DNA from 3 places in the Oryzibacillus soli genome. Region 3 is predicted to be linked to each of the others. Evidence: predicted binding sites of a transcription regulator. Region 3 holds the regulator's gene; each other region holds the start of a gene.
What was found. The regulator LexA, encoded in region 3, represses DNA repair genes until DNA is damaged. The targets are predictions, from matches to a motif close to CGAACATATGTTCG.
Positions count from the first base shown of each region.

Region 1: recA (recombinase RecA) is a predicted target of LexA. The motif match lies at 5,987-6,000, and genes of this name have one in related genera.
Region 2: ACSEXW_RS26690 (DNA polymerase IV) is a predicted target of LexA. The motif match lies at 2,403-2,416, and genes of this name have one in related genera.

Region 1 covers NZ_JBPPGJ010000018.1:34,258-44,510, reverse strand. The annotation lists gene ACSEXW_RS21830 (dipeptidase) at 1-876, opposite strand, end outside; gene spoVS (stage V sporulation protein SpoVS) at 978-1,238, opposite strand; gene ACSEXW_RS21820 (TIGR00282 family metallophosphoesterase) at 1,401-2,195, opposite strand; gene rny (ribonuclease Y) at 2,256-3,800, opposite strand; gene ACSEXW_RS21810 (regulatory protein RecX) at 4,105-4,785, opposite strand; gene recA (recombinase RecA) at 4,863-5,915, opposite strand; gene ACSEXW_RS21800 (competence/damage-inducible protein A) at 6,110-7,354, opposite strand; gene pgsA (CDP-diacylglycerol--glycerol-3-phosphate 3-phosphatidyltransferase) at 7,381-7,959, opposite strand; gene rimO (30S ribosomal protein S12 methylthiotransferase RimO) at 7,956-9,287, opposite strand; gene ACSEXW_RS21785 (YajQ family cyclic di-GMP-binding protein) at 9,429-9,920, opposite strand; gene ACSEXW_RS21780 (hypothetical protein) at 10,025-10,186, opposite strand.
Region 2 covers NZ_JBPPGJ010000030.1:6,478-16,730, reverse strand. The annotation lists gene abc-f (ribosomal protection-like ABC-F family protein) at 1-246, opposite strand, end outside; gene ACSEXW_RS26700 (hypothetical protein) at 379-522, opposite strand; gene ACSEXW_RS26695 (YhjD family protein) at 598-1,104, opposite strand; gene ACSEXW_RS26690 (DNA polymerase IV) at 1,101-2,360, opposite strand; gene ACSEXW_RS26685 (GNAT family N-acetyltransferase) at 2,588-3,238, opposite strand; gene ACSEXW_RS26680 (ribosomal-processing cysteine protease Prp) at 3,326-3,760, opposite strand; gene ACSEXW_RS26675 (hypothetical protein) at 3,865-4,248, opposite strand; gene ACSEXW_RS26670 (DUF2569 domain-containing protein) at 4,973-5,479, opposite strand; gene ACSEXW_RS26665 (YdcF family protein) at 5,538-6,110, opposite strand; gene ACSEXW_RS26660 (hypothetical protein) at 6,237-6,851, opposite strand; gene ACSEXW_RS26655 (hypothetical protein) at 6,959-7,486, opposite strand; gene ACSEXW_RS26650 (DUF8617 domain-containing protein) at 7,946-8,254, opposite strand; gene ACSEXW_RS26645 (hypothetical protein) at 9,005-9,550, opposite strand; gene ACSEXW_RS26640 (hypothetical protein) at 9,820-10,253, opposite strand, start outside.
Region 3 covers NZ_JBPPGJ010000005.1:241,481-251,733, reverse strand. The annotation lists gene murA (UDP-N-acetylglucosamine 1-carboxyvinyltransferase) at 1-532, opposite strand, end outside; gene tlp (small acid-soluble spore protein Tlp) at 815-1,042, shown strand; gene rnz (ribonuclease Z) at 1,092-2,036, opposite strand; gene metH (methionine synthase) at 2,062-5,505, opposite strand; gene ACSEXW_RS08845 (HAD family hydrolase) at 5,708-6,505, opposite strand; gene ACSEXW_RS08840 (hypothetical protein) at 6,531-7,046, opposite strand; gene ACSEXW_RS08835 (DUF896 domain-containing protein) at 7,104-7,280, opposite strand; gene ACSEXW_RS08830 (LysM peptidoglycan-binding domain-containing protein) at 7,480-7,782, opposite strand; gene lexA (transcriptional repressor LexA) at 8,018-8,638, shown strand; gene glnA (type I glutamate--ammonia ligase) at 8,778-10,112, opposite strand.

The DNA of each region.
Region 1 (10,253 bases), on a different contig from region 3:
TTCCTCAGCCGTGTACCGCTTATGCAGCTCATTCGCCAATCGCTCATAATGCGCCGGATGCTCCAGTCCCGGGATGTGGTAATCGATCCCGTCGAAGTCGGAGCCGAAGCCGACATGCCGGACGCCCCCCAACCCGCAGATATGGTCGATGTGCGTGAGAATGTCCTTCACGCCGGGCTCCGACGTCTTGACGAACCAGGGCACGAAGGTGAGGCCTGCGATTCCCCCTTGGACAATCAAGGCTTTGATCTGGTCATCCGTCAGGTTGCGGGGATGGGAGCACACCGACTGAGCATTGGAATGGGAGGCCGCCAGCGGCTTGGTCGACAGCTCGATCAGCTCCCAGAAGCCCTTCTCGCCCAGGTGGGAGACATCGAGGATCAGCCCCAGCTTGTTGCATTCCCGGACCAGCTGCTTCCCCTTCACCGTCAAGCCGCCCTTCCGCGGCTCCATCACCCCGTCGGCGGCCCAATTGGATTGGTTCCACGTCAGCCCCATCATCCGGACTCCCAGATAGAAGGCCGTCCTCAGATAGACCATGCTGCCCTCCAGGCCGTCCGCCCCTTCCAGAGTGAGCATAGCCCCTAGTCTTCCCATGGCCGCCGCCGACTCCAGATCCTGCTTCGTCCGGACGAACTGGACGTTATTATGGACCGCGATCTTCTGATGGAACAGATCGAACCCCTCCAGCAGCCTCTCGAACGTGATCCTCTGGCGGTCCGACAAGTACACCGCGAAGCATTGTAGCACCATGCCGGCCCGCTGCAGCCGGGGATAGGACACATCCGCGTACACGCTGTCCTGCCGGAAGTCCATCTCGGGATGAAGCGCCATCTTGTCCAACAGATCGCAATGTGCGTCTATCACTTTCACCATGGAATTCCCCCCTTTTCTTCCCATTCTATGCAGACACGCAAAAAAACCTGTCTACTTCATAGCCGTAAACAGGCGGCGTGCCAAATGTTCCGGGTACCTGCTCACCGGGGTTCAACGATCAGCTTGATGGCGGTCCGGTCTTCCCCGTCGATGACGATATCTGTAAAAGCCGGTATGCATATCAAATCCACCCCGCTGGGAGCTACGAATCCGCGCGCAATTGCAACCGCCTTAACCGCCTGGTTCAACGCGCCGGCACCGATCGCCTGCAGCTCGGCTGCCCCCCGTTCCCTTAAGACGCCTGCCAGCGCACCTGCTACGGAGTTTGGATTGGATTTTGCTGAAACTTTTAATACTTCCATGAATGGTACCTCCTCGAGGAATAATGGATGGATTCCAATACCCATCTTATTCCGGGAGCTTTCCAAACATTCCTAAGCCCTGATAAGGTCTTAGGACCAGCCTGCAACAGTAAAAAATAACAAGCCCGTGCGGGTTGCACAGGCTTGTCGTTAATGGCTTCCTCACTCGCTGATGTAGTTGTCCTCATCCGTCCGGATGAGCCGCGTGGACTTGGCCAAGCCGGTCTGATCATCCAGCTCGATCAGGAAAGCATGGAAGTGCCACTTTCCCTCGTCCACGATAAACCGGGAGGGCATCTGGGTCAGGAAGCGGTGCATCACACCGTCTCGTTCCATGCCCAGGATCCCGTCCCGCGGACCAACCATTCCTACGTCCGTCAGATAAGCCGTACCACCCGGCAGGATCCGGTTGTCATTGCTCTGGACATGGGTATGGGTCCCCACGACGGCGGATACCTTCCCGTCCAGATACCAGCCCATGGCGATCTTCTCCGAAGTGGCCTCCGCGTGGAAATCCACGAAGATGTACTTGCTCTTGGATTTCATCCGCTCCAGGATCCCATCCACCGTCTGGAATGGGCAATCCAGAGGCGGCAGGAATGTGCGGCCTTGGAGGTTAATGACCAGAATTTCTTTTCCTGCGGCCTTTACCGTCGTATACCCATTGCCGGGTGTCCCCACCGGGAAGTTGGCCGGACGGATCAGCCGGGGCTCGTCATCGATGAAGTCGAAGATGTCCCGGTTGTCCCACGTGTGGTTGCCCATGGTGATAGCATGAACGCCCCAATCGAACAAGTCCTTGGCGATCTGATGGGTAATGCCTCGCCCGTGTGCGGCGTTCTCCCCGTTCGCTATGATGACGTCAGGCCGGTACTTGGACTTCAGACCCGGCAGCACATCCTTGACCGCTTTGCGGCCCACCGAGCCTACAATATCGCCGATGAATAACAGTTTGATGGGAATTCCTCCTTGAAAAAGAAAGGAAAGTGGCCGATTGCAGCCACTCCCCTTCGGTTCTTATTTGGCATATTCGACCGCGCGTGTTTCCCGGATGACCGTGACCTTGATATGTCCCGGATAATCCAGTTCGCCTTCGATCTTCTTCGTGATGTCGCGGGCCAGTCGGAAGGATTCGGTGTCGTCCACCTTCTCCGGCTGAACCATGACGCGGATTTCGCGGCCGGCTTGGATGGCGTACGATTTCTCGACGCCCTCGAAGGATTCGCAGATCTCCTCGAGCTTCTCCAGACGCTTGATATAGGTCTCCAGCGTCTCGCGGCGCGCTCCCGGACGTGCGGCGGACAATGCATCTGCCGCTCCGACCAGCATGGCAATGACCGATGTGGCTTCGCAATCCCCATGGTGGGATGCGATGCTGTTGATGACCACCGGGTGTTCCTTGTATTTTTTCCCGATTTCTACGCCAATTTCAACGTGGGAGCCTTCCACTTCATGATCGAGCGCCTTCCCGATGTCATGAAGCAGACCGGCACGTTTCGCCAATGTAACGTCTTCTCCCAATTCTCCCGCCATAAGACCGGCCAAGTACGCCACTTCCATGGAATGCTTGAGGACGTTTTGGCCATAGCTTGTACGAAACTTCAAACGGCCCAGAATCTTGATCAAATCCGGGTGCAGGCCGTGAACGCCAACCTCGAATGTGGCTTGCTCGCCGTATTCGCGGATGCGTTCGTCCACTTCCTTGCGGGATTTCTCCACCATTTCTTCGATGCGGGCCGGATGGATCCGTCCGTCGGCCACCAGCTTCTCGAGAGAAGTGCGGGCGATCTCGCGGCGGATCGGATCGAAGCCGGACAGGATGACCGCTTCCGGCGTGTCGTCGATGATCAGGTCAATGCCCGTCAGCGTCTCCAGTGCGCGGATGTTGCGGCCTTCGCGTCCGATGATGCGGCCTTTCATTTCTTCGTTCGGCAGCGTGACGACGGATACCGTAGTCTCGGCGACGTGATCGGCGGCGCAACGTTGGATGGCAAGCGTGATGATCTCTCTTGCCTTCTTGTCGGCTTCTTCCTTGGCTTGCGTTTCGATTTCCTTGATCATCTGTGCGGTCTCGTGGCGCACCTCTTGCTCTACATTGGTCAAGATGATGGTGCGTGCCTCTTCCATTGTAAGAGCGGAGATCCGTTCGAGCTCCATCACCTGATCACGGTACAGCTGGTCGATCTGAGCTTGGGTTTCTTCAATGCGCTTTTCTTTGCTCGCAACCTGCTCTTCCTTGCGCTCGAGGGAATCGATCTTTTTATCCAGCGTTTCCTCTTTTTGCAACAATCGCCGTTCTTGTCGTTGAATTTCGTTACGACGTTCACGAATGTCTTTTTCAGCTTCGGTGCGGAGCCGGTGGACCTCGTCCTTGGCTTCCACAACCGTTTCCTTCTTCAGTGCTTCGGCTTCCTTCTTGGCGTTCTCCATAATCTGCTCGGCAGCCTGCTCGGCACTGGAAATCTTGGCCTCAGCAATTGATTTGCGGATAAAGAAACCGATAAACCCACCAATGGCAGCAGCAGCGAGCGAGATTAGGATCCAGATGACACTTGTTGGCATCTACGTCACCTCCTCGATGTTTCTCCAAGGTGTTTGCTTGGGAATATTCGGTTTTCATTCCGTGGTTTTACAACCTGCAGTTTCATACGTTATCGGTATTGCGCAAAGCTTGGTCTTACGGGCGTCAGACGTTGATGAATTGGCGAAAAGCTTTTGCATATCTAGGATAAAAATATACATGAACATTTTATCTTTTGTCGAAGAACATTGTCAAGCTATTGTCAACCAAACCCATCCAGCTGTCGAAACGATTAAGGACTGCACACGTTTTCTAATATGTTAATCGCATTAATTATTAACCTCATTAAAAGAAGGATTCATCCTCCGTATCCCCTAAATCCGCCGTCTGGGCCACTTCCTTCAACACCCGGTTCACGAGCTCGCTGGAATACCCCCGCCGGAGCAGAAACGCCATCACCTTCCGTTTCTTCTCCAGTCCTTCCCCGCCAGTGATGTTCCATTTCTTCCTTCCGATCTCCAGTGCCGCCGAGTATTCTTCTTCAGGATCGATGTCGCCGAAGGCTTGTGAGATCACCGTATCGTCCACGCCCTTCTGAGACAGCTCCATCTCCACCCAACGGCGGCCTTTCTTCTGGCTCATGATCCGGTGCTCCGTCCACAGCTTGGCGAAGGCCCCGTCATCGAGTACCCGCTCCTCCTGCAGCCGCTTGACCGTCTCTCCGATCCATTCGCCTTCGTAGCCCTTCTCCTTCAGATGGAGCTCTACCTCTTTCTTGGAACGGGGACGACGTCCCACGTAGCGGATCGCCTCCATGTAAGCCTGATGCCGTTCATCGTCCCGAAGGATCTCTTCGAGCTCCTCCCGCTCTACTTGCTCTCCCTTGATCAAGCGGTGCTTGATCATGATATCCTCATGGACCGAGAAGGCATAGCTGCCCTCTATAAAAATATTATAACGCCGTTTGTTCCCCTTCTGGCGTTCGACCATCGTAATGGACCCCGACGCCATATTCTCCTGCTCCATAATGAACCTCCCGACCGAATATCTGCACATGATTAGAAAGAAAGCACCCTAGCGATTAGGGTGCCTTCCGGTATGGATTATTCGAAGTTTAACAGAGCTGCTTCTTCATCCTCGTCATCCTTGTCCGCATCCGGAGAAACATGGGTGATCAGATTGCTGGACTCCCGGATCTTCTTCTCGATGGAGTCGGAGATGTGCGGGTTCTCCTTCAGGAATTGCTTGGAGTTCTCACGTCCCTGTCCCAGACGGTCACCGTTGTAGGAGAACCAGGCGCCGCTCTTCTGGACGATCTCCATCTCGGTGCCGATATCGATAATGCTTCCTTCCTTGGAGACGCCTTCGCCGTACATGATATCAACCTCGCACTGCTTGAACGGAGGAGCCACCTTGTTCTTCACCACTTTGATCCGGGTCCGGTTGCCGATCATGTCGTTGCCCTGCTTCAGGGTCTCGACCCGGCGGATATCCAGTCGAATGGTGGAGTAGAACTTCAGCGCGCGGCCGCCCGGTGTGGTCTCCGGATTGCCGAACATGACGCCGACCTTCTCGCGAAGCTGGTTGATGAAGATGGCGATAACCTTGGATTTGTTGATGGCGCCGGACAGCTTACGAAGAGCCTGGGACATCAAGCGGGCTTGAAGACCCACGTGGGAATCTCCCATCTCTCCTTCGATCTCGGCCTTCGGCACGAGGGCAGCAACGGAGTCAACGACGATAATGTCCACGGCGCCGCTCCGAACGAGGGCTTCCGCGATCTCCAGCGCTTGCTCGCCCGTATCCGGCTGGGAAAGCAGCAGTTCATCTATGTTGATGCCGAGCTTGCTAGCATAGAGGGGATCCAGAGCGTGCTCCGCATCGATAAAGGCGGCTTGTCCGCCGGCCTTCTGTACCTCAGCGATGGCATGAAGCGCGACGGTGGTCTTACCGGAAGACTCCGGCCCGTAGATCTCGATAATACGGCCGCGCGGAAATCCGCCTACACCAAGAGCGATGTCCAATGCAAGGGAGCCGCTGGGGATGGTCTCTACCTGCATATGGGTGGACTCTCCCAGTTTCATGATGGAGCCTTTGCCGAATTGCTTCTCAATATTGCGTAATGCCATTTCCAACGCTGCTTTCCGATCTGCCAACCGACTCACTTCCCTTTTTACGATTATAGTATATATGATAACTTGTTTTTCGGTTTTTGCCAAGAGTTTTTCGAACATACATTCGCATACCCGGCGAATAAAAAACCGTAACCAAAGAAGTTATCCTTGTTACGGTTCTTCCGCAAACCTTATGCCTATTATAGCCCCGAATCCGCTGGACGCGCAACTCTATTCTACTTCAGACGCTTCCAGAGCTGATAGAAGGCAAGCTTGGCCGCACGCAGCTTCACCATGTCCCTATTTCCCGACAGCTTGGACTCCATCACTTCCGCAGGTCGGCCCTTCTCGGCCAGCCCGATGAAGACGGTGCCTGCAGGCTTGCCCTCGGAAGGGCCGGGTCCGGCTACTCCGGTAACGGACAAGGCGTAGTCCACGTTCAGCTCCTGAAGCAGATTCTCGGCCATCAATCGGGCCGTCTCGGCGCTGACGGCGCCGGGGGCTCCCTCTCCCTCCAGAACCTCCATCGGCACCTTCAGAAGCCGGTGCTTCAGTTCGTTGGAGTAGCTGATGATTCCGCCCTTGAAGACGGAGGAGCAGCCGGGAACCGACGTGATCAGATCCGACAACAGTCCCCCGGTGCAGCTCTCCGCCACCGCCGCCGTCCTGCCGCGTTCCTGCAGGAGACGGACGACGACGCGCTCCAGCCCCACGTCCTCTTCCGCGTAGAGGTACTGACCCAGCCGGCTTCGGATGATCTCCTCCGTGGGCTGCATCTTGGCTTCCGCTTCCTCGGTGCTGTGGGCCTTGGTCGCAAGCCGGATCGTAACCTCTCCCTCCTTGGCATAAGGAGCGATGGTCGGATCCTCCTGGCTCTCGATGAGATCCAACAGCTCATGTTCCAGGGTCGATTCGCCGATTCCGCAGAACTTCAGCATCTTCGAGTGAAGGGGGACGGCGTCCGTCATCACACCTTGGAGCCAGGTCTTCGCGTAAGTCTGGAACATAGGCTTCATCTCACGAGGCGGTCCCGGCAGCAGAATGTAATGGCGGCCTCCGGAGCTGATCCCGACCCCTACCGCTAACCCCGTGTCGTTCGGCAGCGGATCACCGTCCTCCAGCATCAAGGCCTGGCGCGCATTGCTCTCCACCATGTGGATGCCACGGGACGAGAACACGTTCCGGATCCTCTCCATAGAAGGCTCATGGATGGAGAGCGCCTTGCCCAGGAACCGGCCCAGCACATCCTTAGTCAGATCGTCCTGGGTGGGCCCCAGGCCTCCGGTACATAGGATAAGCTCCGCTCTCTTCGACGCCAGCTCCAGAGCCTGCAGCAGCCTTGCTTCGTTGTCTCCGACCACGGTCTGGAAATAGACGTCCACTCCCAGGGCCGCGCATTCTTGCGCCAGAAACTGTGCGTTGGTGTTGACGATTTGCCCGAGCAGCAGCTCGGTTCCGACGGCAATGATTTCGGCTCTCATTCCCTGCCCCCTTACCCCAATGGGGATTACTTGCTGTAATTAATGAGATTCTTATTCTTCACGAAGTAATCGACCCCGGAGTAGATGGTGATGACGGCTGCCACCCAGCTCGCCCAGTAATCGAACTGGAAATTGACGAAGTGGAACGGGAAATTGTTCAAGAGAAGCGCGATGATCGCCGTAATCTGGGTTGCGGTCTTCCACTTTCCCCATTTGCTGGCTGCCATAACTTTGCCCTCCAGCAAGGCAATCTGCCTTAAGCCGGTCACCGCAAACTCTCTGCTGATGATCACGATGACGATAAATGCGCCGACCTTGTCCATCTCAACCAAGGATACCAATACGGCGGTAACCAGCAGCTTGTCGGCCAGAGGATCCAAGAGCTTGCCCAGGTTGGTGACCATCTTGCGGCTTCGCGCAATATACCCGTCCAAGCTGTCCGTACTGGCGGCAATGATGAAGATAAGCGCTGCGATGACCTGGTTGTAAGAGATGATGAAGTTATCGATCTTAAGATCCGGCAGCGGCATTTTCACCAATAGAAAGAACATGATCAGCGGCACAAGGAAGATCCTTGCCAGAGTAATGCGGTTGGCCAAATTCATGCGATCGCCTCCCCGGCAAGATCAAATTCGAAGGAATGGGTGATCCGAACCTTCACGATATCGCCGATTCCCGCCTTGGCTCCGGAAACGAATACTTCTCCGTCAATCTCCGGCGCATCGTATTGGGAACGTCCAATATACACGTCATTGCGTCCGTCGTAACGCTCCAGCAGCACTTCGATTTCTTCGCCGACGCGGCTCCAGTTGCGCTTGTTGGAGATCTCGCGCTGCAGCTCCATCAGCTCGTTGGCCCGCGCTTCCTTCACTTCATCCGGGACTTGGTCCGGCAGCCTGGAAGCGGGCGTATCCTGCTCCTGGGAATAGGTGAAGACGCCCAGCTTGTCGAATTGGATGTCCTCGACGAACCGCTTCAGGTTCTCGAAATCCTGCTCGGTCTCACCCGGGAATCCGACGATCAGGGAGGTGCGGAGCGCAACGCCCGGAATCCGCTCCCGGATCTTGGCAACCAGCTCGCGAATGTCACGCTGGCGTCCGGGTCGTCTCATCCGCTTCAGGATGGAGTCCTCACTGTGTTGGAGCGGCATGTCCACGTACTTGCAGATCTTCGGGTTGTCCGCGATGACGTCGATGAGCTCGTCGCTGAAGAAGCCCGGATACGCATAATGCAGCCGCACCCACTCGACGCCCGGCACCCGCGTCAGACGGTCCATGAGCTCCGGGAGCTTAAATTGACCGTCATACAGATCCGTACCATAGTTGGTGGAGTCCTGGGCGATCAGACTGATCTCCCGGACCCCTTGGGAGGCCAGCTGCTCCGCTTCGGCCAGGATGGATTCCATGGTCCGGCTGCGGAAGGCGCCTCTCATAATCGGGATGCTGCAGAAGGTGCAGGCGTTGTCACAGCCTTCGGCAATTTTCACGTATGCCGTATAACGGGGAGTGGCCACCCTCCGCGGAAGCGCCTTATCATAGTTAAAGACCGGATTCCCGACATAGATCGGGGTTTTGCCGGCCAAGGCTTCATCGATAATATCGTTGATCTTGTCAAAATCGCCTGTGCCGACGATACCGTCAATCTCCGGCATTTCCTTCAGAAGCTCGTCCTTGTACCGCTGAGTCAGGCAGCCTGATACAATCAGCGCCTTCAGGCTTCCCGTCTCCTTCAGCTCCGCCAGATCCAGAATCGTATTGACGGATTCCTCCTTGGCGGCGTCGATGAATCCGCAAGTGTTGACGATGATGACCGTCGCTTCTTCCTTATCGTCCACAAGGGAGTACCCGCGTTCGTGAATCAGACCTGACATGATCTCCGAGTCCACCAGATTTTTATCGCAGCCTAGGGTTACTACCTTGATTTTCTCCGACATTTCCTGCAATCCCCCAATTATCATAACCTATCATTTAAAGAGTATAATACAACGGCATGTGGAGTGTCAAAACGATAAAAACCCCTTGCGGCTTGCCGGAGGAAGCGCACAAAGGGCCCGGTTGGTGGGGATTTCTCCCCGTTATCGGAAGTTGATGAATTGGAGCTCGATGGGCAGATCGGCGCCCTTTAGGAGCTGGATGATCTTCTGGAGATCGTCCCGGCTCTTGCCGGTTACACGCAGCTGATCGCCTTGAATCTGGCTCTGGACCTTCAGCTTGGAGTCCTTGATCAGGGTATTGATCTTCTTGGCCATATCCTGACCGATCCCCTGCTTCAGCTTGATCTTCTGGCGTACGGTGGCACCCGATGCCGGCTCTACCTTGCCATATTCCAGGTTCTTGATGGAGATGCCCCGCTTGGTCAGCTTCGACTGGAGGATATCCATCACGTTCTGAAGCTTGAATTCATCGTCGGAGGACAGGGTAATGTCTTCCTTGTCCAGCTCGATGCTGGATTTGCTGTTCTTGAAGTCGAACCGGGTGTCGATCTCCTTCTGCGCCTGGTTGATGGCGTTGTTCACTTCCTGCATGTCTACTTTGGATACGATGTCGAATGAGTTGTCCGCAGCCATGATTCTGCACGTCCTTTACACAAATTTCCTTCTCACAGTATATCAAGATTCGCATGCAAAGAAAAGGCACCCCGGTTCGCGGAGTGCCTCATCTCTCTTCTAGTCTAACGGTTACGGACGGGCTCACGGAACATATCGAGTATTCCCAGTACGATATGGGCCAAGCCGAATCCGAATATGCCGTAGCCCCAGGCGTCGGGTGTCAAGTACCAGCCCAACAGGCTGACAACGATGCCAAGGCCCGTTACAATCCAACTGATCGTCATACAGGCGTACCTCTCTTCCGGTATATGTCATGATGACTTTATCTTCTCCGGAAAAGAGGCTATGTAT
Region 2 (10,253 bases), on a different contig from region 3:
GTACCGGTCTTCCACCTCCGGTACCTGCGCCAGATAGCCGATTCGGGTTCCTTTGGCGATCGCCAGCGTTCCGCTGTCCGGCGGAGTCAGCCCGGCCAGCACCCGCAGCAGGGTGGACTTGCCGCTCCCGTTCGAGCCGATTAAGCCGATGCGCTCGCCTTGTCTGACTTCGATTGTAATGTCGCCAAGCACCAGCTGGGCGCCGTGGTATTTCTGAATATGCTGCATGCTTGCTAAGATGGTCATGGTTAGGATCCTCCTATGGATTAGGCTTAGGCTCCCATACCGACTGTGCCGCCGCTCGGGCACAGGGAACGAAACAAAAAAAGAGCCGTAGGGAAAAGTCCCTACGACTCCGGGATAAAGCTCCGTCCGAGTTCAAGGTAGGAAGCGATTCGCAATGGGTACAGCCGTATGGGTGCAAATGGGCAGACGGGTAGCGTCAGCGGCATAAGCATGCACAAGACCAGCCATGACGATCGGCAGCTGGTTCAGACGGGTGACCATTCCATTGCAATTCATTCCTACCTCACCTCCTTATGACTCAATTAGGATTACGATACCATATTGGGGGAGCGCCATGCAAGCCCCTTTCCCTCATCCCTTCTCCCCTTCGGCCTGGACGGCCGGCGGGGCGGGCTTCTGCGCCAGCAGGGCCATAAGGTCCTTGATGTACTTGGCCAGGCGGACGCTGAGCTCGGATCGGGCCACGTCCCGGACGATGCCGAAGCGGTCGGTGTAGCCCCGGCAGACAAAATGGTAGTACAGCACATTCTCGGACTGCTCGTCGTTCAGGATCTTGATATTGCGCCGTCTAAGCTCCCGCTTGATCGCATACAGATCGTCGGTGATCCGGGTCAGCAGAATCCGGGCCGTCATGAGATGAAGCCGCTTCAGGATCCCGGGCGAATGCTCAATATCCTCCAGGCTCCGCTCCACCATGGTCTGCAGATGCGGCAGCAGGATGCTGTCCCGGATCAGGGTTAGTTCCTCGCTGGTCGGACCGGAGCTCCGCTTGATTCCGCGGGTGTTGTCGTAATCCTCTTGGTGCTCGGTAAGCAGCATCTTCGTCTTCCACCTCTCGTTGCCGTCCAGTTTGCTCACGCCCAATGACCTCCCACCTGTGCCGCCCGCTCCCAGGCCACCCCGGCCTCCAGCAAGGAGGAGGCGCGCACGATCGCCGCGCTGCCGTACCGGTCCTTGATCGCATCCGTCGCCTTCTCCAGGCAATACGCCCGGTTGCGGTCATTGAACAGGGTCAGCTGGATCACGTCATCCGTGACGAGCTGGGATAACGAGACGTTCAGATGGCTGACCGGCAGACCGTTCCAGTATTGCTCGAAGATCCGCCGCGCCACGGTCGCCACCTCGTGCGTAAGGGACGTGGGCTGCTCCAGGGTAATCTGCCGGCTGAAGGAACGGCCGCGCTCTCCGTCCGCTTCCATCGCCCCGACCGTGATCGTATACCCCATGAACCCGTGCCTCCGGCAGCGGCGGCACACCTCAATGACCAGCTCCAGCAGCACCACCTCGATGTCCTCCAGCTTCGTATAGAGGCTGCTCCGGAGCGTCTTGCCGTGGCCGACGGACTTCAGCGGGTTGCGGATCTGGGCCACCACGGGGCTCGGGTCGATGCCGCGGGCGGTCTGCCAGTAATATTCCGCCTGAATGTCGCTCTGCTTGCCCATCCGGTGGCGCATGCGCGTCTTGAACTCCCCCAGCTCGAGGCGCGCGATGTCGCCGATGGTCACGAGGCCCATCCTCAGGAAATGCCGCGCCATCCGGTTGCCGACCATGAACATCTGGTGCGTGTAGAGCGGCCATAGGTCCCGCTCCATATTGTCGAAGCCCAGCCGGAAGACGCCTTCCTCCCGCTTCTTGGCGAAGTTGTCGGTAGCCATCTTGGCCAGCACCTTGGTGGGGCCGATCCCCACCCGGGACCACACCCCTGTGGAGAGGAGCACCCGGGACTGGATCTGCCGGGCCATCTCCTCCGGCGAGCCGAAGTACGGGATGGACCCGGTAACGTCCAGGAACTGCTCGTCGATGCTGTAGGGCTCCACTTGGTCCGTGAAGGCTTCGAAGATCTCGGAAATCAGCAGGGAAACGGAGATGTAGGTGCGCATCCTGGGGCGAACCACCACCAGGTCGGGGCACAGGGCCAGGGCTTCGCCGACCCGTGAGGCTGTCGTCACGCCCCGGGCCTTGGCGATCGGGCACGCGGCGAGGATGATGCCGGACCTGCGGGACGGGTCCCCTACGGCGACCGGTTTATCTTTCAGGTCCGGCCGGGCCGCCTTCTCCACGGAAGCATAGAAGGACTGGCCGTCAACCAAAAATATGGTACGCTGTTTCACCATGAACCGCCCCCAGAAATAAGAACTCCTGTTCTTATTATATACCGAATATATGTTCGCAATGCAATGTATACTTTTCCCAAAACGCATCAAGACGAATCATTTTCATGAACCCGCCGCAACTTGCAAAAAAACCGCCGCGGGGGATCCGCGGCGGCCACATTTATTCCATAAACATTTCGTTCGATTTCCTGAGTGTTACCCTTCTTATCTCATCCTCGGAGAGCAATTCACTGGCACGCTTCTTCGCATCCAATCTTCTTTCTCATAATAGCAACGTTGCCTTGCTCCGCCACTTTCATGAACCCGACTTTTTCAAACAACCGGGCCGGACCGATAAAATCGAACGTTTCCCGTTGGAGGCGCAGGTGAGGATACCCTTCAATCGCATCATAGCCTTTGGCCTTCGCATCCTCGCACACATGAGTAAGCAGAGCGGTAGCAATCCCTTTACCGCGATAATTCGGAGCAATCTCAAAGCATAACACCGACTTAATCCTTTCGTTGGGACTAGCCTTATACGCATTTCTGATCTCTTCGCCGATCCCTAGCGTCGAATAGTTTTCCTTATTATTAGCGTTGCACCAACCGATAGATACGCCACTATCAAACGCCAAGTATCCCTGTAAATCACCGGCCAAAATTTGCTGCTCCGCCATTTTGCGGAGCGTCGACTTGAAGCTGGGTATGTCGCGGGGCATGACTCCAGGGTTTGCCGCAATTAAGCTGAATAGTTCCGTCCTCTCCTGCTCCGCAGTCATTTGTGGGCGGCAGCAGAAGCACGGCTGCATGGGAGAATCGTCCGTAAATGCGCGATTGTCGAAAAAATCAAAGAAATCTTCGGCAAGAGCCGGAGTGAGAGGTTTGATTTCAAGATTCATATTGGTTATCCTCCCGTGTTCATTTTAATATGTAATCTCCTGAACTTAAGGCATTTGCGATGCAGGGTCATCTACCTGATTCCACTATCATTTAAATATATTAAATATCCTCTGTTCTTTTCTTTCATATATTTTTTCAATGGTGATATATTTTTCCCCATATGTGTTTTGAATGCTATGAATTCCGATCTCCAATGAATTCAATAATGCTACCGCCTCCCTACTTCCCCGATTTTTACTTTGTAAGTCTGGCAATATGCATTTTGCATAATTCCTTTGAATATCCGATTCTACCGTATCTTTTGTTAGGTGTCTGATGCTATGTATGGTATTGATGATTAGTGCCGAAACTCCGGCGGCGATAATATCAAGTCCAAACTGGGTGAACCCCGTTTCACCTCTTGCAACAAAGCCGCATATGGAGGATTTGTTGTTAAAATAAAACCTAATTACAAACGGTTCCCGCTCTTCGTCGAGTATGGAGCTTCGTATTTCAATTTCTTCGTCATGAAGTTCGTACATAAATTCCTCCTCGAAATGCCTCTGCAGACCAAGTAGGCCCAAGGCGTAGATGCGGTGTTATACGCTGTGAATGCTTTCCTTGAAGAATCTTTCAAATCATCTATTCAATCATTTTCATCTTCTTGTTTTGTTATTTCAGGTATTGTTTCTTGTGATAAATCCGGATGATTATCGTGTTCTACATTTTCGAATTTTCCTGCGATACGAATCCCTTTGAGTATGGAAGTTATAATGGAAAAGGGTACGTAAGAAATAAGAGATAAAAAGAATGCCATAACTATAGTTATTAGTGGAGCCATAATTAATGAAATAGCGCCAGCCGCTACTCCAGTTATTTCATAAGTTCCCCAATATGCCCTGGCATTGCCACCAAACAAACTTATAGCAAAAAATAGTAATCCTAGCACTAAACCAATTGATCCCCAAATGATTGCATTAAGCTTACAATAAGAAAAGAACTTTATGTCTTTCATCTTAATTTGCTTCATAGATTCTACTCCCATAATTAATGGATGATTTGCAGCAGTTGGTTATAACGTTGTTGCATTCGCGAATCCGCACTGGTTTAACGCCAATGCAGGATTGTCTGCGGATGAATACGGTGCTAGACGATTCTGGGATAGTCCAGAAAGCGTCACTTTCAATTATTTTTGAAAATAAAGATCGCACATTCTATGCAGTGCGATTTTGAGAAATGTTTCACAAAAGACATCGTTGTTCCTACCTTTTAATATTCTAATCCCAATCCATATAAAAATTCACTTCTAATTTTTCTTTCCTACAGTCTGGACAATCTAACACCCCGCTCTTGACGTCATTAAGCAGTGGCTTTGTTGGCATTCGTATATTGCAGCGCGGACAAACATAACTATTAGTATAAGAATCGTCGTTCGTCTTTATATATAGAAAAACATTATTTAACAAGCAACTGCATTGTTGACAAACGTAAAGCCCATCATAACATTCAAAATGTGTGTCGTCCTTGTTCATAAACTCTTTGATTCGTTGTCGCCCTTCTTCTTGCTCATACCATTCCAAAATGGTATTCAAATCAATATATCTAAAGCCAATTCCCAAAAAAACATTTTGTTTGTAAGAGCATTGTGTGCAACTTAATGTACAGGCTACTCCCATGTGTACAACCTCTCTTATCTTCTATAAGATTTCCAACTTAAAAACGGTGTTATACGAAGATTATGCCTTCATCGAGTTTTACTTGACAAAGGTATTATGCACTCGTTCTGATTTAAGAAAATAAGGAATCCATATCGCGCATCTAACACCAGACTTCATTAAATCCCTCAATAAGCTTCCATCATCAAGCTCTCTCGTTAAAGGTATTTGAAGTATTAATAAATAATCCATTATACCCACTGCTAAACTTACACTATAGAAAATAATCATTAGTCGAGGAAATATTGTTTTCTTTTTGTAGAGATTGATTAATAGGTATACACAGAAAATGAATGATGCGGCATTAAAAACAGCCTCAAAAATTATAGTTGGCCCCCATAGAGGGTGGTAGTATTCAGATTGTTTTGAAGTTAATACTTCCCATGTCTGGGTAGCAAATGCTGGTAACGAATGTTGTAGTAATTGTATTGCTAATAAAAACATCGAAAAATAAAGCCCAATTTGTACTAAAATCAACCATCCCCCAAGCCCAGATCTCCCCAGAGGTCGATAGTCATTTTGTTGTTCTTGAATGTTAGGCTCCATTGAGAACACTTCCTTCAACTTGTTTTATTTGCATAAATTTCATATAACATTCTGGTATTTACGAACCAATATCCTTCTTTATCCAATTTGGAATGTGATGTACAAAATACTTTGATATCTTCTCTACCTCGCCCATTACTGCGTTAATCTTTTTCTCATCTAAGAACCAGTTATCCCGTGTAATATTGTTCTTATCCTGAATGGGTTCCATCAAGAATCGAACATTCAAGGGAAAAACAGTTTGATAAGTCATTAATGCCCTTCGACTATGTTGCGCTTTGCAAACCATTATCACTTGACTGACTTTAATATTTCGTTCAATAATAAGATTCCATGAATTTCTCGCATTATCAAATGTATTCTTTGCTTCATTTTCTTTGATAATAGCTTCTTGAGGTACTCCCATTTTTATTGCGATTTCATTCATAAATTCCCATTCTGTTTGATTAATTTTAGCATTGTATCCACCTGAAGGAAGAATATATGGGGCAAGTCCCAAATGATATAACTCAACTGCTCTCTCTATAAGCTGAGGATGACTCCCGCCTGGGACCAATATAATATCTGATATTTCTAGTTGGTCTTTGTTAACAAATACTAAGTCCGTTATACATTCAAATGGATACTTCAATGAATTACCCCCGTTATGTGTTTGAGGTTCGATAAATTATTTGCATTCCTTTTATATAACGTTGTTGTATTCATGAACCCTAGGCGGCCCGAAGCGTGAATGCGGTGTTAGACGAAGGTGTCGACTTCATCGAATTTTTTTACATAAAAAAGTCACATTATCTGTAGAGTTAATTTCAATATCGTCATATCCTTTAATCTCAGGCAACTTAAAAGGAATTAATAATCTTTCATGCTTATACCTATCATTGATCAACATATAGAACGCCATTAGAACTCCATTAATCATGTTACTGCCCTTTGGCTCTCGAACTATCAGTTCAGTTATAAGAAGTTCTTTATCTTCGCTATTATAACTGTTTACTGCAACGTGGTAATCAAAGAATGGAATCACACTTTTGCTTCCAGCCTTGCACACTAAAGGATATCTTGAGTTAATAAAATTATTAAGCAGATAGTTCGCTTGTTCAATATCAAGTCTCCTGGCTATACTGTTAAGTTTAGTTTCACCGTTATGTATTACATAATGGTATTCAGTATTTAAGAGATGTTCTCTAAAGCTAGTAATTAATTCGCCTCTTAGAATTATTGGCCCAATCACTTTGAGGCCTCCCCCTGATAATTCCGGCACTTCTCCTAACGTAGTTGTATTCACGAACCCGAGAGGCTTAAGGCGGGCTAGCGCCGGGTGGCTCCGCCACTTAGCCTCACAGGGTTGTGCGCGCAGCCGGTTCAGGGCCACGTTGACCCGCATCCACCGCCGAGTGCCGTCAGGCACGACGCGTGAATACGGATACGGTGTTATATGTAGTTGGGGCCTCCATCGAAATAGAGGTATAATCCCTTACATTACCCTGGATCTTTAATTCCATTACCTGTCCTAGGATCAATATAATACCATCCTTTGGCTACAGTATCACTTCGTCTTCTTATAGAAAAAATAAATATCCCTTCTTCATCCTTGCCCTCGAAATTAACTTTGAATAAATCACCTTCACAACTGCAGTCATTTATTACAAAGTCATTTACCTCTTTCTTTGTCAATTCTCTATCGAAGTTCTTATATACCGAAAATGAAACAGAGAACTCTTTAGGTGTTAACCTCTTTGGTAAAGTCATTACTTCTTTATTTATATCATTAGGTTGTTCAATTATTTTTTCTGTTGTAATATTCGTTTGTTTTGATGGTTTGTCAATTGATTGTGTAGTTGAAGTTGTTAATATTTCATGTTCCTTAGATGGAACTAATTTAGTTGTTGCATCACACCCTAATAAATTAACTAAAATTATCAGTACATATATTAATCTAATCTTCATCACATTCACCCTAATTCCTGTATAAGTTGCCCCAATTACAAATAACGTTCTTGTATTCACGAACCCATACCACCTTAAGGAAGCAAGGATCCACCAGCGCAGCTGGGTCCCAAACGGCCGCGATGCGGTTAGGTGGTGCTGGGTTATCTGTTGAGTTGGCTTTCCCGAACTGCCTTATGCAGACCAAGGGACCTCCAGGTCCCAACGCGTAGATACGGTGTTGTGTTATGGCACCGACTTCTAGAGCTACATTCATTCCCTTGACCTTTAATGTCCCTAGATCTTCATGTCTCTAGATCTATCGGTGCTTTCACATAACGTTGTTGTTTTCACGAACCCGAGAGGCTTAAGGCGCGCTAGCGCCTGGTGGCTCCGCCACTTAGCCTCGCAGGGTTGTCTACTGATTCCGCTTCTTCGAAAATCCCCTTGCAGACCAAGGGCCGTCAGGCACGACGCGTGAATACGGTGTTATATGACGTGGGCTCTTCAATGAAACTCTATCAGTCATTTATTTCTTATTCAATACTTTATTATATTGGTTTGTTCATATATATTGACCATTCCATTCTTCTTCATCCACATAAGTCTATTACATTCAGGGCATTCATAAATTCTTTCAGTTAATTTAATAATTCTTGCATCAGAAATAATTAATTCTTCCCATTCTTTTGTTTCACTTTTTGGTTGTGATTCACATAATTTAGTCCGATTTTTTTCTGTTTCCAATAATTCTTCATAGTCTCTATCTCTTACAGTCAGAAAACCATCGTCAGGAATATTACTTAAGTTATGTATAAAATTACCGCATGGACAGTACAACTTTGGCAAGTAATCAGTTCCTTTTGTATATTGTTTTATGTTCTTTTAGCTCATTTTCCATGTAACGTTCTTGTATTCACGAACCCTTACTGGCTTAAGGGGCGTAAGCCCGGGTCCGACGGATTTAGCCAGCGCAGGGTTGTCTGCTGACTCCACTTCCTCGAAATACCTCTTGCAGACCAAAGGTCTACTTCATCGAATCCTCTCCCTTGCTGGCCCGCAGCGTAAATACGGTGTTAACTGAAGTTGGCTCTTCTTCGATTCCTCATGCAAATCTAGACCTTATTCTTCATATTTATCCCATTTCTCCTGGTTCTTCTATGTCATTTATCATATTTCCAATATTTATCATTATCTCGCGGCTCGAAGGGGGTCACAGGATTATTCGGATGTTCTCGCGTGAGTTGTTCTCTATCTTCATGTTTCTAATTAACTAAAATAATGGTTACGCGTGAATCGAAGGGGCTTACAGAATTGCTCGCATGATCTCGTGTGCCATTTGGTTTTCATTGGCTTTCAACACTCTTCATCGAACCACTATCATAACAGTCATTAGCCGATTTCAGTTAACGTTGTTGTATTCACGAGCCCGAGAGGCTTTAGGCGCGCCAGCGCCGGGTCCGACGGACTTAGCCAGTGCAGGGTTGTCTGCTGATTCCGCTTCCTCGAGTTGCCTCTGCAGACCAAGGGACGCCAGGCCCACAGCGTGAATACGGTGTTAGGCGATGCTCTCGACTTCATCGAAATACTGAAATCTACTTATAAATATTTCTTGTTATAAGTTGCTAAGTCTATTGAATCCAAAAAGTGTTCTTTAAACATGTTTCCTAGTTCTTCATCAATGCAGAAAAATAAGGTTGACGTACTATCCCAACAAACTATTTCGATCTCCGCAAGAGGATGCTGGATTTTAGGGTATTCTATCCAAAAATTGGGATTTCCATCTGCGTATGGCTCTACTATAAGGTCTTCAGGATCTATATTAATGTTCTTTCTAAACCCAGAGAAAACTGCCCAAACAAATTGAATATCATTACCATTAATAATCTTTGTTAATTCTTCCCCATCAATCCAGACTGTATCTTTATCTAATGCATCCAATGAGTAATAAGTTAAGTCGTCCCTAAACTCCGAATCATCAAAAGACTCATTAGCAGCACTTCTTCTAACATCTTCATAATGATCAATATCCGTAATTAACCAGTTGTAGTCGGTTTGTCGATCCTTTATTGCTTCAAATACTCTACGCATATCAGTATGCAAGGGCATCTGCTTTGAACATTCTAAAATATAGCTCTTCATCATCGGATACTCCTTCAAAAAACTTTTCATGAATTGAATTTTAAGTGTTTTATAGTCTTTCGAGAGTTTCGCCTAACGTTGTTGTATTCACGAACCCGAGAGGCTTAAGGCGCGCGTGCGCCGGGTGGCTACGCCACTTAGCCTCGCAGATTTGTCTGCCTGATTTCACTTCCTAGACTTATCTTCTGGCAGACCAAGGGCCGTAAGGCTCGCAGCGTGAATACGGTGTTAGGCGAGGTTTTCGACTTCTTCGAATTACACTCATAAATCATTTAGTGTTCCGATCTTTTCTCTTCTGCAAACTCAATTATCGCATTTACCTGTTGTATTAGTTCATTCCATTCTAATGGCCCTTCTTCCCACCATGCCACTGTTATCTGATTGAGACCTGATCCAATTATTAATTCGTACTGAGTTCCATCGACTCCAATCATACCGACATTAGGAAATATACAAATTCTCTCCGTACGAAGAAATCCTAAGAAATTATTAATGATATTAGCTTTAAAAGTAAATTTATATGTTTTTATTTGGGGTAGTTGAGATTTCTTATTTCTATATTTCAACAACTCAAGGGGTTTCTCTAGAATTTGTAAGTCCTCTTCTTTATTCCATACAGAGATTATAATTGAATATTCCGATTCATCATTTACTGATTTAAAGAATTCATAACTTATATTCTCGCTAAATGAAGTGAGTACAATTA
Region 3 (10,253 bases):
CAGCCAGCACCGCCGCCAGCATGGCGTTAATGGTGGCCCCGCATGTGATGGTATCGAAATAGACGGAGGCACCCTGAAGCCGTTCCGCCTTCACGACGTACCGGTCCTCCATAAAGTCGACGCCCGCCCCCATAGCCTTCAACACTTTAAAATGCTGATCAATCGGACGCGAAACAAAGTTGTCCCCACCGGGGTAGCCGATGGTGACGCTGCGGGTCCGGGCAAGCAATGCCCCGACGAAATAGTAAGAAGCCCTGTAAGCGGAGGTCTTATGGATATCCAATGTCGCGTTATGTATCCCTCCGGCATCTACGACGATGGATCCGTCCTCCCGCCGCTCCATCTTGACGCCGATCTCCGTCACGATGTCTTGAATAACTCTCATGTCCAATATATCGGGAATCCCCGTCAGCGTAACGGGACCGCTCGCCATGCAGGCTGCCGCGATCAATGCCAGGGAGCTGTTCTTCGACCCTTGAATCCGCACGGATCCGTGCAGAGGGCCTGACGATTCGACTTGAATCCATTTCATCTTCATCTATGGCTCCTACTGTCCAGAGTAGCATTAATAGTTCATATCGTTAACCATTACAGGTGTATGTTCAACGTAAGTTTTCACATATTTATTTATAACTTTTCACAAAGCCTACGTCAATGAGCCGGGAGTACTTTTCTCATCTTTTTTCAACAAAACGGCTCAGCCGTGACGAGATCGTCACGACCTTGCTCCGGCGCATAAAAGAATCGCCCGGAGGTCACATTACTTCTTGGGCGTCAAGCCCGAATAATGGTTCTATTGGGAGGCAAACGAAGCATGGCTAAGCCGGACAACCGCGCTGACAATGTGCGGAAGCTGCAGGAAAATGTGCAGAACACCTTGAAAAATCTTGACGAAGCCGAAGAATACCTGGACGAGCACGCCGATGAGATCAGCACCACGGAGCTGAACGACATCAAGCAGAAAAACGCCAACCGCCGGGAGTCCATCGCCGGCTTTCGTGAAGAGATTAAAGACGAAGCAGCGCACCAGCGGCAGCAATGATAGTCCATGAAAGAAGCTGCCTCCCCTATCGATGGGGCAGGCAGCTTTTCTACTTGGGTTGGAATCCTTCTCGGTAAGGCACCCGGATGGACCAGAAATCCTCCGCCATATGGGCGTTCGGAAACACCGCCCGCGCTTCCGCCAGCAGCATCTCCGCATCCTCTTCCCCGTAACGCGAGCTGATATGGGTTAATACCAGAGCTATCGCACCTGCATCACGGGCCGTTTCGGCCGCTTCGACCGTGGTAGAATGGTGAAACTGCGCGGCCATCTCCGCCCGGTACGCGTCGAAGGTCGCCTCGTGCACGAGCAGATCCGCATCCAACGCCAGCTCCAGCGCTGCATTCGACTTTAGCGTATCCCCCAAGATGGTGACGATCCGGCCCGGAATGGAGGGGCCGACCACATCCTCGCTCCTTACGACGGATCCGTCCGGCAGCGTCACCGGCTTTCCCGCTTTCAGCATGCCGTACATCGGCCCGCTTGGTACGCCCAGACTTTTCAGCTTGTCGGCGTCCAGCTTGCCTTCCTTGACCTTCTCGGCTATCCGGAAGCCGAAGCATTCGATTCGGTGCTCCAGCCGCTTCACGGACACTTGGAAGCCTTCCTCCTCGAACAGAAGACCCTCCTCCGTGATCTCAACCGTCTCCAGCTCATAGGACAGGCGGGCCTGGCTCAGGCGAAGCGCCGTGTCGATGAATTCCCGGATGCCGGGAGGCCCGTACACTGTCAGCGGCGAATCACCGCCCTGATAAGAGCGGCTGGTCAACAGCCCCGGCATGCCATACAGATGGTCCCCGTGAAGATGGGTGATGAATATCTTATCCGTCCGGCTCAACTTGACCGGAGATTGAAGAATCTGCTGCTGGGTTCCTTCCCCGCAGTCGAACAACCAGGTGCTGCCGATCTCGTCCAGCAGATTCAGTGCGATTGAAGTCACATTGCGGCGCCGGGACGGCATTCCCGCCCCGGTGCCTAAGAAATAAAGCTCCATGGATCGATTCCTTCTTTACCTGACATTATACCTTTTCCACATTGAAATATTGGGCTTGCGGGTGAGCGAACACCATGGCCGACACTGATGCCTCGGGGTCCATCATGCTTCCCTCCGTCAGCTCCACGCCGATGTCCGACGGCTGCATCAGCCGGAACAGCTGCTGCTGATCGTCCAGATTCGGGCAGGCCGGATAGCCGAAGGATACTCGGATCCCCTGGTAGCGGGCGCCGAAGCGCTGCTTCATGGTCATATCCGCCGGATCCGGATACCCCCAGACGTCGCGCATGATGTGATGGATCCGCTCTGCGAAGGCCTCCGCCAGCTCCAGCGCCGTTGCCTGAAGGGCGTGGGAACGGAGGTAGTCTCCGGCGGCTCTCCATTGGGCGGAGCGCTCGCCGACGCCGGCGCCTGTCGTTACCACCAGGAAGCCCACATAGTCCATCTCGCCGCTCTCCACCGGCTTCAGGAAGTCGGCCAGACACAGATACGGCTCCACTTCCTGCCGCGGGAATGAGAATCTTTCCAATACTTTGCTCGGATCCGAGGGATCGTATACGAGAATGTCGTTGCCGTCCGATTGGGCCGGGAAGAACCGGTACATGCCGTTGGCCTTGATGATGCCCTCGGTTTGGGCTTCCCCTAAGATGCCGTCCACCACTTCCTTCAGCTCTACAGCCTTGGGCTCCTGGTTCTTCAGCGCCTGCTCTACGGAACCGCGGAGGCCCAAGTGATGGCCCAGCAGCATCTCGTGATTGACATACGGAATCAAGTGGCTCACCGGATAATCCCGCAGGACGTGGCGATCCAGATCCGGAGGAGTGAACACCGCCTGCTCCCGGTTGATGTTAGAGGTTCTGGCGCGGGATGCGGCAGGCAGCTCCTCCCTCCGGCGGCCGGATTCAGCCACGTCGGAATCCTTGGCCTTGCGGAGCTCCTCCACCATCAGAGCCCTCTGATCCGGGTCGCTCAGCTTGTTGGCAATGTCGAGGCCGTCCATGGCGTCCTTCGCATAGAGAACCAGTCCGTCATACTCGGGCGCGATTCGGGTCTTGGTGAACTTCCGGGTCAGCGCCGCTCCTCCGACGAGAATCGGCACGTCGATGCCGGCATTCCGCATGTCCTGGGCGGTCACCACCATCTGCTGGGCGGACTTCACCAGCAGGCCGGACAGCCCGATGGCATCGGGCTTCTCCTTGCGGTACGCCTCGATCAGCTGCTCCGGCGGCACCTTGATGCCCAGGTTGACGATCTGGTAGCCATTGTTGGAGAGAATGATCTCCACCAGGTTTTTGCCGATGTCATGCACGTCGCCCTTCACCGTGGCGAGGATGATTTTTCCCTTGACGGCGGATTCGTTCTTCTCCATATGGGGCTCCAGGTGCGACACCGACGCCTTCATGACCTCGGCGCTCTGCAGCACCTCGGCTACGATCAGCTCGTTGTTGTTGAAGAGGCGGCCGACCTCCTCCATACCCGCCATAAGCGGCCCGTTGATGATGCCGAGAGGCGAATAGGTCTTCATCGCTTCGTCCAGATCGGCAAACAAGCCTTCCTTGGTGCCCTCCACCACATAAGAAGCCAACCGCTCCTCCAGGGTCAGATTGGAGGTCTTGACCTCCTTCTCCACTTTTTTCTCCCGGAAGAAGGCTACGAAAGCAGCCAACGTATCGTCGTTCGTATCGAAGATCAGATCCTCGGCCAGCTTCTTCTCCGTCTCCGGAATGGACGCGTACCGCTGCAGCGTCTCCGTGTTGACGATGGCGTAATCCAGTCCGGCCTTGGTGCAGTGGTACAGGTAGACGGAGTTCAGTACCTCGCGTCCTGCCGGCGGCAGGCCGAAGGAGATGTTGGAGAGGCCCAGAATGGTCTTGCAGGCCGGGTATTTGGCCTTGATGAGCTTGATGCCCTCGATGGTCTCCACGGCGGAGCCGATGTATTGGGGATCGCCGGAGCCGATGGGGAACATGTTCGGATCGAAGATGATATCCTCCGGCTTGAGCCCGTATTTGCCGGTCAGAAGCTCATATGCGCGGGTCGCCACCTCGATCTTGGCGTCCCTCGATACTGCCTGCCCCCGCTCGTCGATGAGGATGCAGACCACCGCTGCCCCATACCTGTGGATCAAGGGCACGATGCTCTGGAATTTGCTCTCGCCGTCCTCCAGGTTAATGGAGTTGATGATGGCCTTGCCTTGGGAATACTTCAAGCCCAGCTCGATGATGTGATCATAGGTGGAGTCGATCATCAGCGGCGCCTTGACCTTCTTCACGACCTGCTGGAGGAAGTTCTCCATGGCATATGCCTCGTCGATTTCCGTGTCCTGCAGGTTGATGTCTACCACATGAGCGCCGTTCTTCACCTGGTTCCGGGCGATCTCCGAGCCTTCCTCGAACTTGCCTTCCTTGATCAGCCGCTTAAACTTCCGGGAGCCGGAGATGTTCGTCCGCTCCCCGACCATAATCGGCCGGTTCTCGTCTTCGATATAGACGGTCTCGATGCCGGATACGGCAGGCGGATGGTCACCGACTTCGCCACGGGGCGCATAGCGGGACAGCGTCTCGGCCATCGCTCGGATATGATCCGGCGTAGTACCGCAGCACCCGCCTGCGACGTTCAGCCAGCCCTGCTCAGCGAAGCCCGCCAGCTTCTTGGCCAGCGACTCCGGCGATTCGTGGTACTTGCCGTTCTCATCCGGAAGACCGGCGTTCGGGTAACAGCTGACGGCCGTCTTGGCCAGCTGGGACAGAGTCCGGATATGGTCGCGCATGAATTCCGGTCCCGTGGCGCAGTTCAAACCGATGGACACCGGGTTCAGGTGCTCCAGCGAGATGTAGAATGATTCGATGTTCTGTCCGGCCAGTGTGGTCCCCATGGGCTCGATGGTCCCCGAGATCATGATCGGGAGCTGGACGCCCAGCTCCTCCATGGCCTTCCGGACGCCGATGCTTCCCGCTTTGACGTTCAAGGTATCCTGGGACGTCTCGAGCAGCAGCGCATCCACGCCTCCTTCGATTAAGGCCAGCGCTTGCTCGTGGTAGCTGTCGACCAGCTGGTCGAAGGTGACGCCTCCGGTTACGGACAGGGTCTTCGTGGTCGGTCCCAATGCGCCCGCAACATAGCGCGGCCATTCGGGTGTGCTGAACTTAGCCGCCGCCTCCACGGCCAATCGTGCCGCAGCCAGGTTCAGCTCCCGGGCCTGGCGCTCCAGGCCGTATTCGGCCAGAACCACGGACGTGGTGCCGAAGGTGTTCGTCTCGATGATATCCGCCCCAGCCTCCAGGTAGGCTTCATGAATCTTCTTTATTACATCGGGGCGAGTGACGCACAGCTGCTCATTACAGCCCTCCAGGTCCTCGCCGCCAAAGTCCGCTGCGGTCAGATCTTCCTGTTGGATCATGGTGCCCATCGCGCCGTCCAGGATCATAATTTTCTGCTTCAATCGAGCTTGCAACGGTTGCTTCGTCAACATTCTCCATCATCCCTTCCGCCAAACCATTCGAATCTCTCGAAATATTTACCACCTAGTGTATCAAATGTGGCTATATATTGAAAGAGCTTTGACCATTATTATCCCTACCCGAAAAATAGGAATTATTTCCGTCCCCGATCATCTGCGGCAAAAGAGAACGCCGCTCCCTAACGGGCAGCGGCGCTCGGCTCCAAATCCATTATAGCTTGGTCCGGATGATCTCCATAAGGCCATCCAGATCGGACACTTCATAGACGGGAACGATCTCATCGGACCGCTTCACCCCGTGATGGTTGATCCATACGTTCGGCATGCCGATTCCATTGGAACCGAGAATATCCGTCGTCAGCTTATCCCCTACCATAAGACCTTCCGAAGGCTCGATGCCCAAGAGCTCCACCGCATGCCGGAAGATGGACGGAGCGGGCTTGCCTTCCCCGAAGTTGCCGGATATGACGATGTAATCGAAATAGCCCTCCAGAGCGGGCACACCCGCCAGCTTCTCCTTCTGCAGATCCGGGGCACCATTGGTCAAAAGCAACAGCTTGACCTTCCCTTTGAGCTCGTCCAGCACACGGAACGTCTGTTCGTAAGTCAAAGGGCGCTTGCGGCGTTCTGCCGGGAACAGCTCCGCCAACTGCTTGCCGAGCTCTGCATCTCCGATTCCGATTCCGGCCAGGCCGCGTGTCCAAGCTTCGATGCGGTAACCCGGGGATTGCTTCTCCAGCTTGCGGAACATCTCATGCTCCCCCTCGGAGAAGTGGGCCCAGAACGCTTCGAACGGATTGATGCCGATCATCTTGGTGAACGGGAAAGTCTCGTACGATTCGTACAGCGCACGGGCTTCCTTGCGGACGGATGCTTCCAGCGCAGCCGGATCGATCTCCGGATACTTGTTCTGTGCCGCAAGACAAGTGGCAAGGAAGGCCTCCTCCACACTACGCTCATCCCAGAGCAACGTATCGTCCAAATCAAACAGTACCGCTTTTAAGGCCACAATGGTTCCCCTCTCTCCATGGTTGTTAACGGGTTTCGTCTCTATAATCAAGCTTATGCTGTTGAGCGAACTCTCTCAGCCGTGCATTCAGCTCCTCCATCGGAAAACGGTGCTGCAGCTTGGTGTAGATCAGCTTCTTCTGCTTGCCCTTCAATTGAATGACCACATGGCCGGGGTTGAGCACCAGCCCCTCGATATCCTTAGGCTCCAGGAGCTTGTCCCCGGTGAACCGGCGGACCGTGACGTATTGACGGGAGATCTTAATGACCGGTCTGCGGACCAAATAATACAGCACCGCCAAGGCGATGTAGCTGAAGCCCGTGATCCAGTACATACTGGTCTTCGATTCCGTCTGGTACGTCAAGATGAAATATAAGATGGCGAAGATCGCCAGCACCGAAGCCAGCATCCAGCTCCGTCCCTTAATGACGGTTTCCGCCCCCCTGCTCACTTGCGGCAGGGAACCTAACCCCCGTTTGACCCGCCCATGATTGACGGTCTTCTGATTCTTACGCACCATGCGTTCCCATTTGCGCGACACGGCATTTGCTCCTTCAGCCTAGGTAGGATAGACGTCTCGAACAACCGCGCGGAGCGGTTACTTCTCCTCGTCTTCGACAAACTTGATATGGTCCAGCTGATCCCGCATGGAGGCGCGGAACAACTCGATGTATTTGCGGCGAAGCTCGTTGCGTTCATCCAGCTCATCTTCGGTCAATCCGACCGTTTTTGCCTTGCGAGCCAGCTCATTGATCCGTTTCACAAGCTCTTCCATTTCTCTGCACCTCCTGCTGCCCGTACATGGCTCCACTTCTTTACTACTTTGCCATTACCGCCGCGTGGTTGTCAAGATCAGCACTCGAGATTCGAATCCGGAATAAGCAAAAGGAGTCCAGCTGCTGTATATGCGCAGTTGGACTCCCTATTCAGATCTATAAATGATGAAGGGTTGTAGTCGGATGTTGGGTCTCCGCTCAAGGGAGAATTAATATTTGTCCGGCGCGCAGATCCGTGTTCTTCAGATTGTTCGCCTTCTTAATCTTGTTCATATAAGAACGAACGTTCTCCCCCTTGGGAAGATGAGAGGATGCTATGTCCCACAGGGTGTCACCCGGGCAAACGTCAACGGTTTCTTGAACGGTCATCTTAGCCGACAGCGAAGTGACTTGCGTAGTCATGGAAGGGCCGGTCACAGCGGCTGCAGTCTGATGATCGGAGCTTCCCGCATAGGCATGCAGCAAAGCACCTGACATTAAGGAAAGCATAATCACCATCATGAAGATTACCATCTTAACGACTGTCTTATTCACATGGACCACTTGAACCACTCCCAAACATTTGTTCTGGTATTAAGATACCACGAACACTTGTTTGTGTCAACCCAAAATCGAATGTTTGTTCGCATCCTCTTTCAACCGTTCGTTCGCAACCTGTTCGTTCGAACTTATGTTTGTACGAACTCCGGTTCTATGTTATACTTTGTATAATTATTACCAAACTGGAGTGATCAGAATGAGCAAAATTTCCAACCGTCAGCAAGCGATCCTCGACTTCATTAAGACCGAGGTCCGGGAGAAGGGCTATCCTCCTTCGGTCCGCGAGATCGGTGAAGCGGTCGGACTCGCCTCCAGCTCCACCGTACACGGACATCTGGAACGCCTCGAGAAGAAGGGCATGATTCGCCGGGACCCCACCAAGCCTAGAGCCATCGAGATTCTCGGCGAAGAGGACGGTCTCGAGATGTTCTCCCATTCGATAACGCGCGTGCCTCTGATCGGACGTGTAACGGCAGGCATGCCTATCACCGCTACCGAGAACATCGAGGGCTATTACCCTCTTCCGAACGATATGGTCCATGACGACACCGTATTCATGCTGAATGTCGTCGGCGAGAGCATGATCGAAGCCGGTATTCACGACGGAGACATGGTCATCGTCCGGCAGCAGCCGACAGCGCATAATGGCGAGATCGTTGTCGCCATGACAGAGGAGGACGAAGCGACCGTCAAGCGGTTCTATAAGGAGAAGGATCACATCCGCCTCCAGCCGGAGAATTCCGCTATGGAGCCGATCCGGGTCCGGAACGTCACCATACTCGGCAAGGTCATCGGCTTGATCCGCAATATCCACTAAACATCCACTTCTACCGTCATGATGAAGAAACGGCTGGCTCAGAGACTTCTGAGCCAGCCGTTTCTTCATTCTTAACCCAAACAAAAAAGCCCTTCGTACGCCTCGGCGCCGAAGGGCTTAACCATGAAGACAACAACGCTTAGTATTGCGTCATGTACTGGTCGCGTTCCCAAGCATGAACCTGGGTCCGGTACATATCCCACTCAATTTCCTTCAGCTCGTAGAAGTAGGCCAGCGCATGCTCACCCAGCGCGTTGCAGATCACATCGTCGCGGATCATCTCACTGAGCGCTTCCTTCAGGCTGGACGGCAGGCTCGGAATGCCCTGCTCCTCCCGCTCTTCCTCGGTCATCACATAGATGTTCCGGTCGGTCGGGGCCGGCAGACTCATCTTGTGCTTGATTCCGTCCAGACCGGCAGCCAGCATGACAGCCAGTGCCAGATACGGATTGGCGGCAGGGTCCGGGTTACGGACTTCGATCCGGGTGCTCAGACCACGGGAGGCCGGAATCCGGATCATCGGGCTCCGGTTGCTGGCGGACCAAGCCACGTAACAGGGGGCTTCATAGCCCGGTACCAGACGCTTGTAAGAGTTGACCGTCGGGTTGGTGATGGCGGCGAAGCCGCGTGCATGCTTCAGAATGCCGGCCATGTAATGGCGGGCAGCGATGCTTAAGCCCAGCTTGTCGCTCTCGTCGTAGAACGCGTTGCTGTCACCCTTGAACAAGGATTGGTGGCAGTGCATGCCGGATCCGTTCACGCCGAACAGCGGCTTCGGCATAAAGGTTGCATGAAGACCATGCTGGCGGGCTACGGTTTTCACCACGAGCTTGAAGGTCTGGATGTAGTCTGCAGCCTTCAGGGCGTTGGTGTATTTGAAGTCGATCTCATGCTGGCCCGGCGCCACCTCATGGTGGGAGGCTTCGATCTCGAAGCCCATTTCTTCCAGGGTTAATACGATCTCACGGCGGCAGTTCTCCCCCAAGTCCATCGGGGCCAGGTCGAAGTAGCCGCCCTGGTCGTTCAGCTCATTGGTCGGATTGCCCTTCTCATCCGTCTTGAACAGGAAGAATTCCGGCTCCGGACCGACATTCATAGCTGTGAAGCCCATAGCCTCGGCTTCCTTCAGCATCTTCTTCAGAATACCGCGGGGATCGCCAGGGAACGGACGGCCGTCCGGCAAGTAAATATCGCAGATCAATCGGGCAACACGATCTTCGGTAACCCAGGGGAAGACCACCCAAGTGCTCAGATCCGGGTAGAGGTACATGTCGGACTCTTCGATCCGCACATAACCTTCGATGGACGATCCGTCGAACATCATTTTATTGTCAAGGGCCTTCTCAAGCTGGCTAACCGGAATCTCAACGTTCTTGATCGCGCCCAGCAGGTCGGTGAATTGCAGGCGGATGAAACGGACGTTCTCTTCCTTGGCAATACGAAGAATGTCGTCTTTGGTGTAGTTTTTGTACACTGGTGGATCTCCTCCCTAATGGTAAATGGTGCTGTATAATATCGCCGCTTATACCTTGTCCCATCCCGCTTGCCGTCATCCCTGGGAAGGCGGATAAGCCGTCCTCACGGAAGAGGCCCCTGATCTACAAGAGCCTGGCGG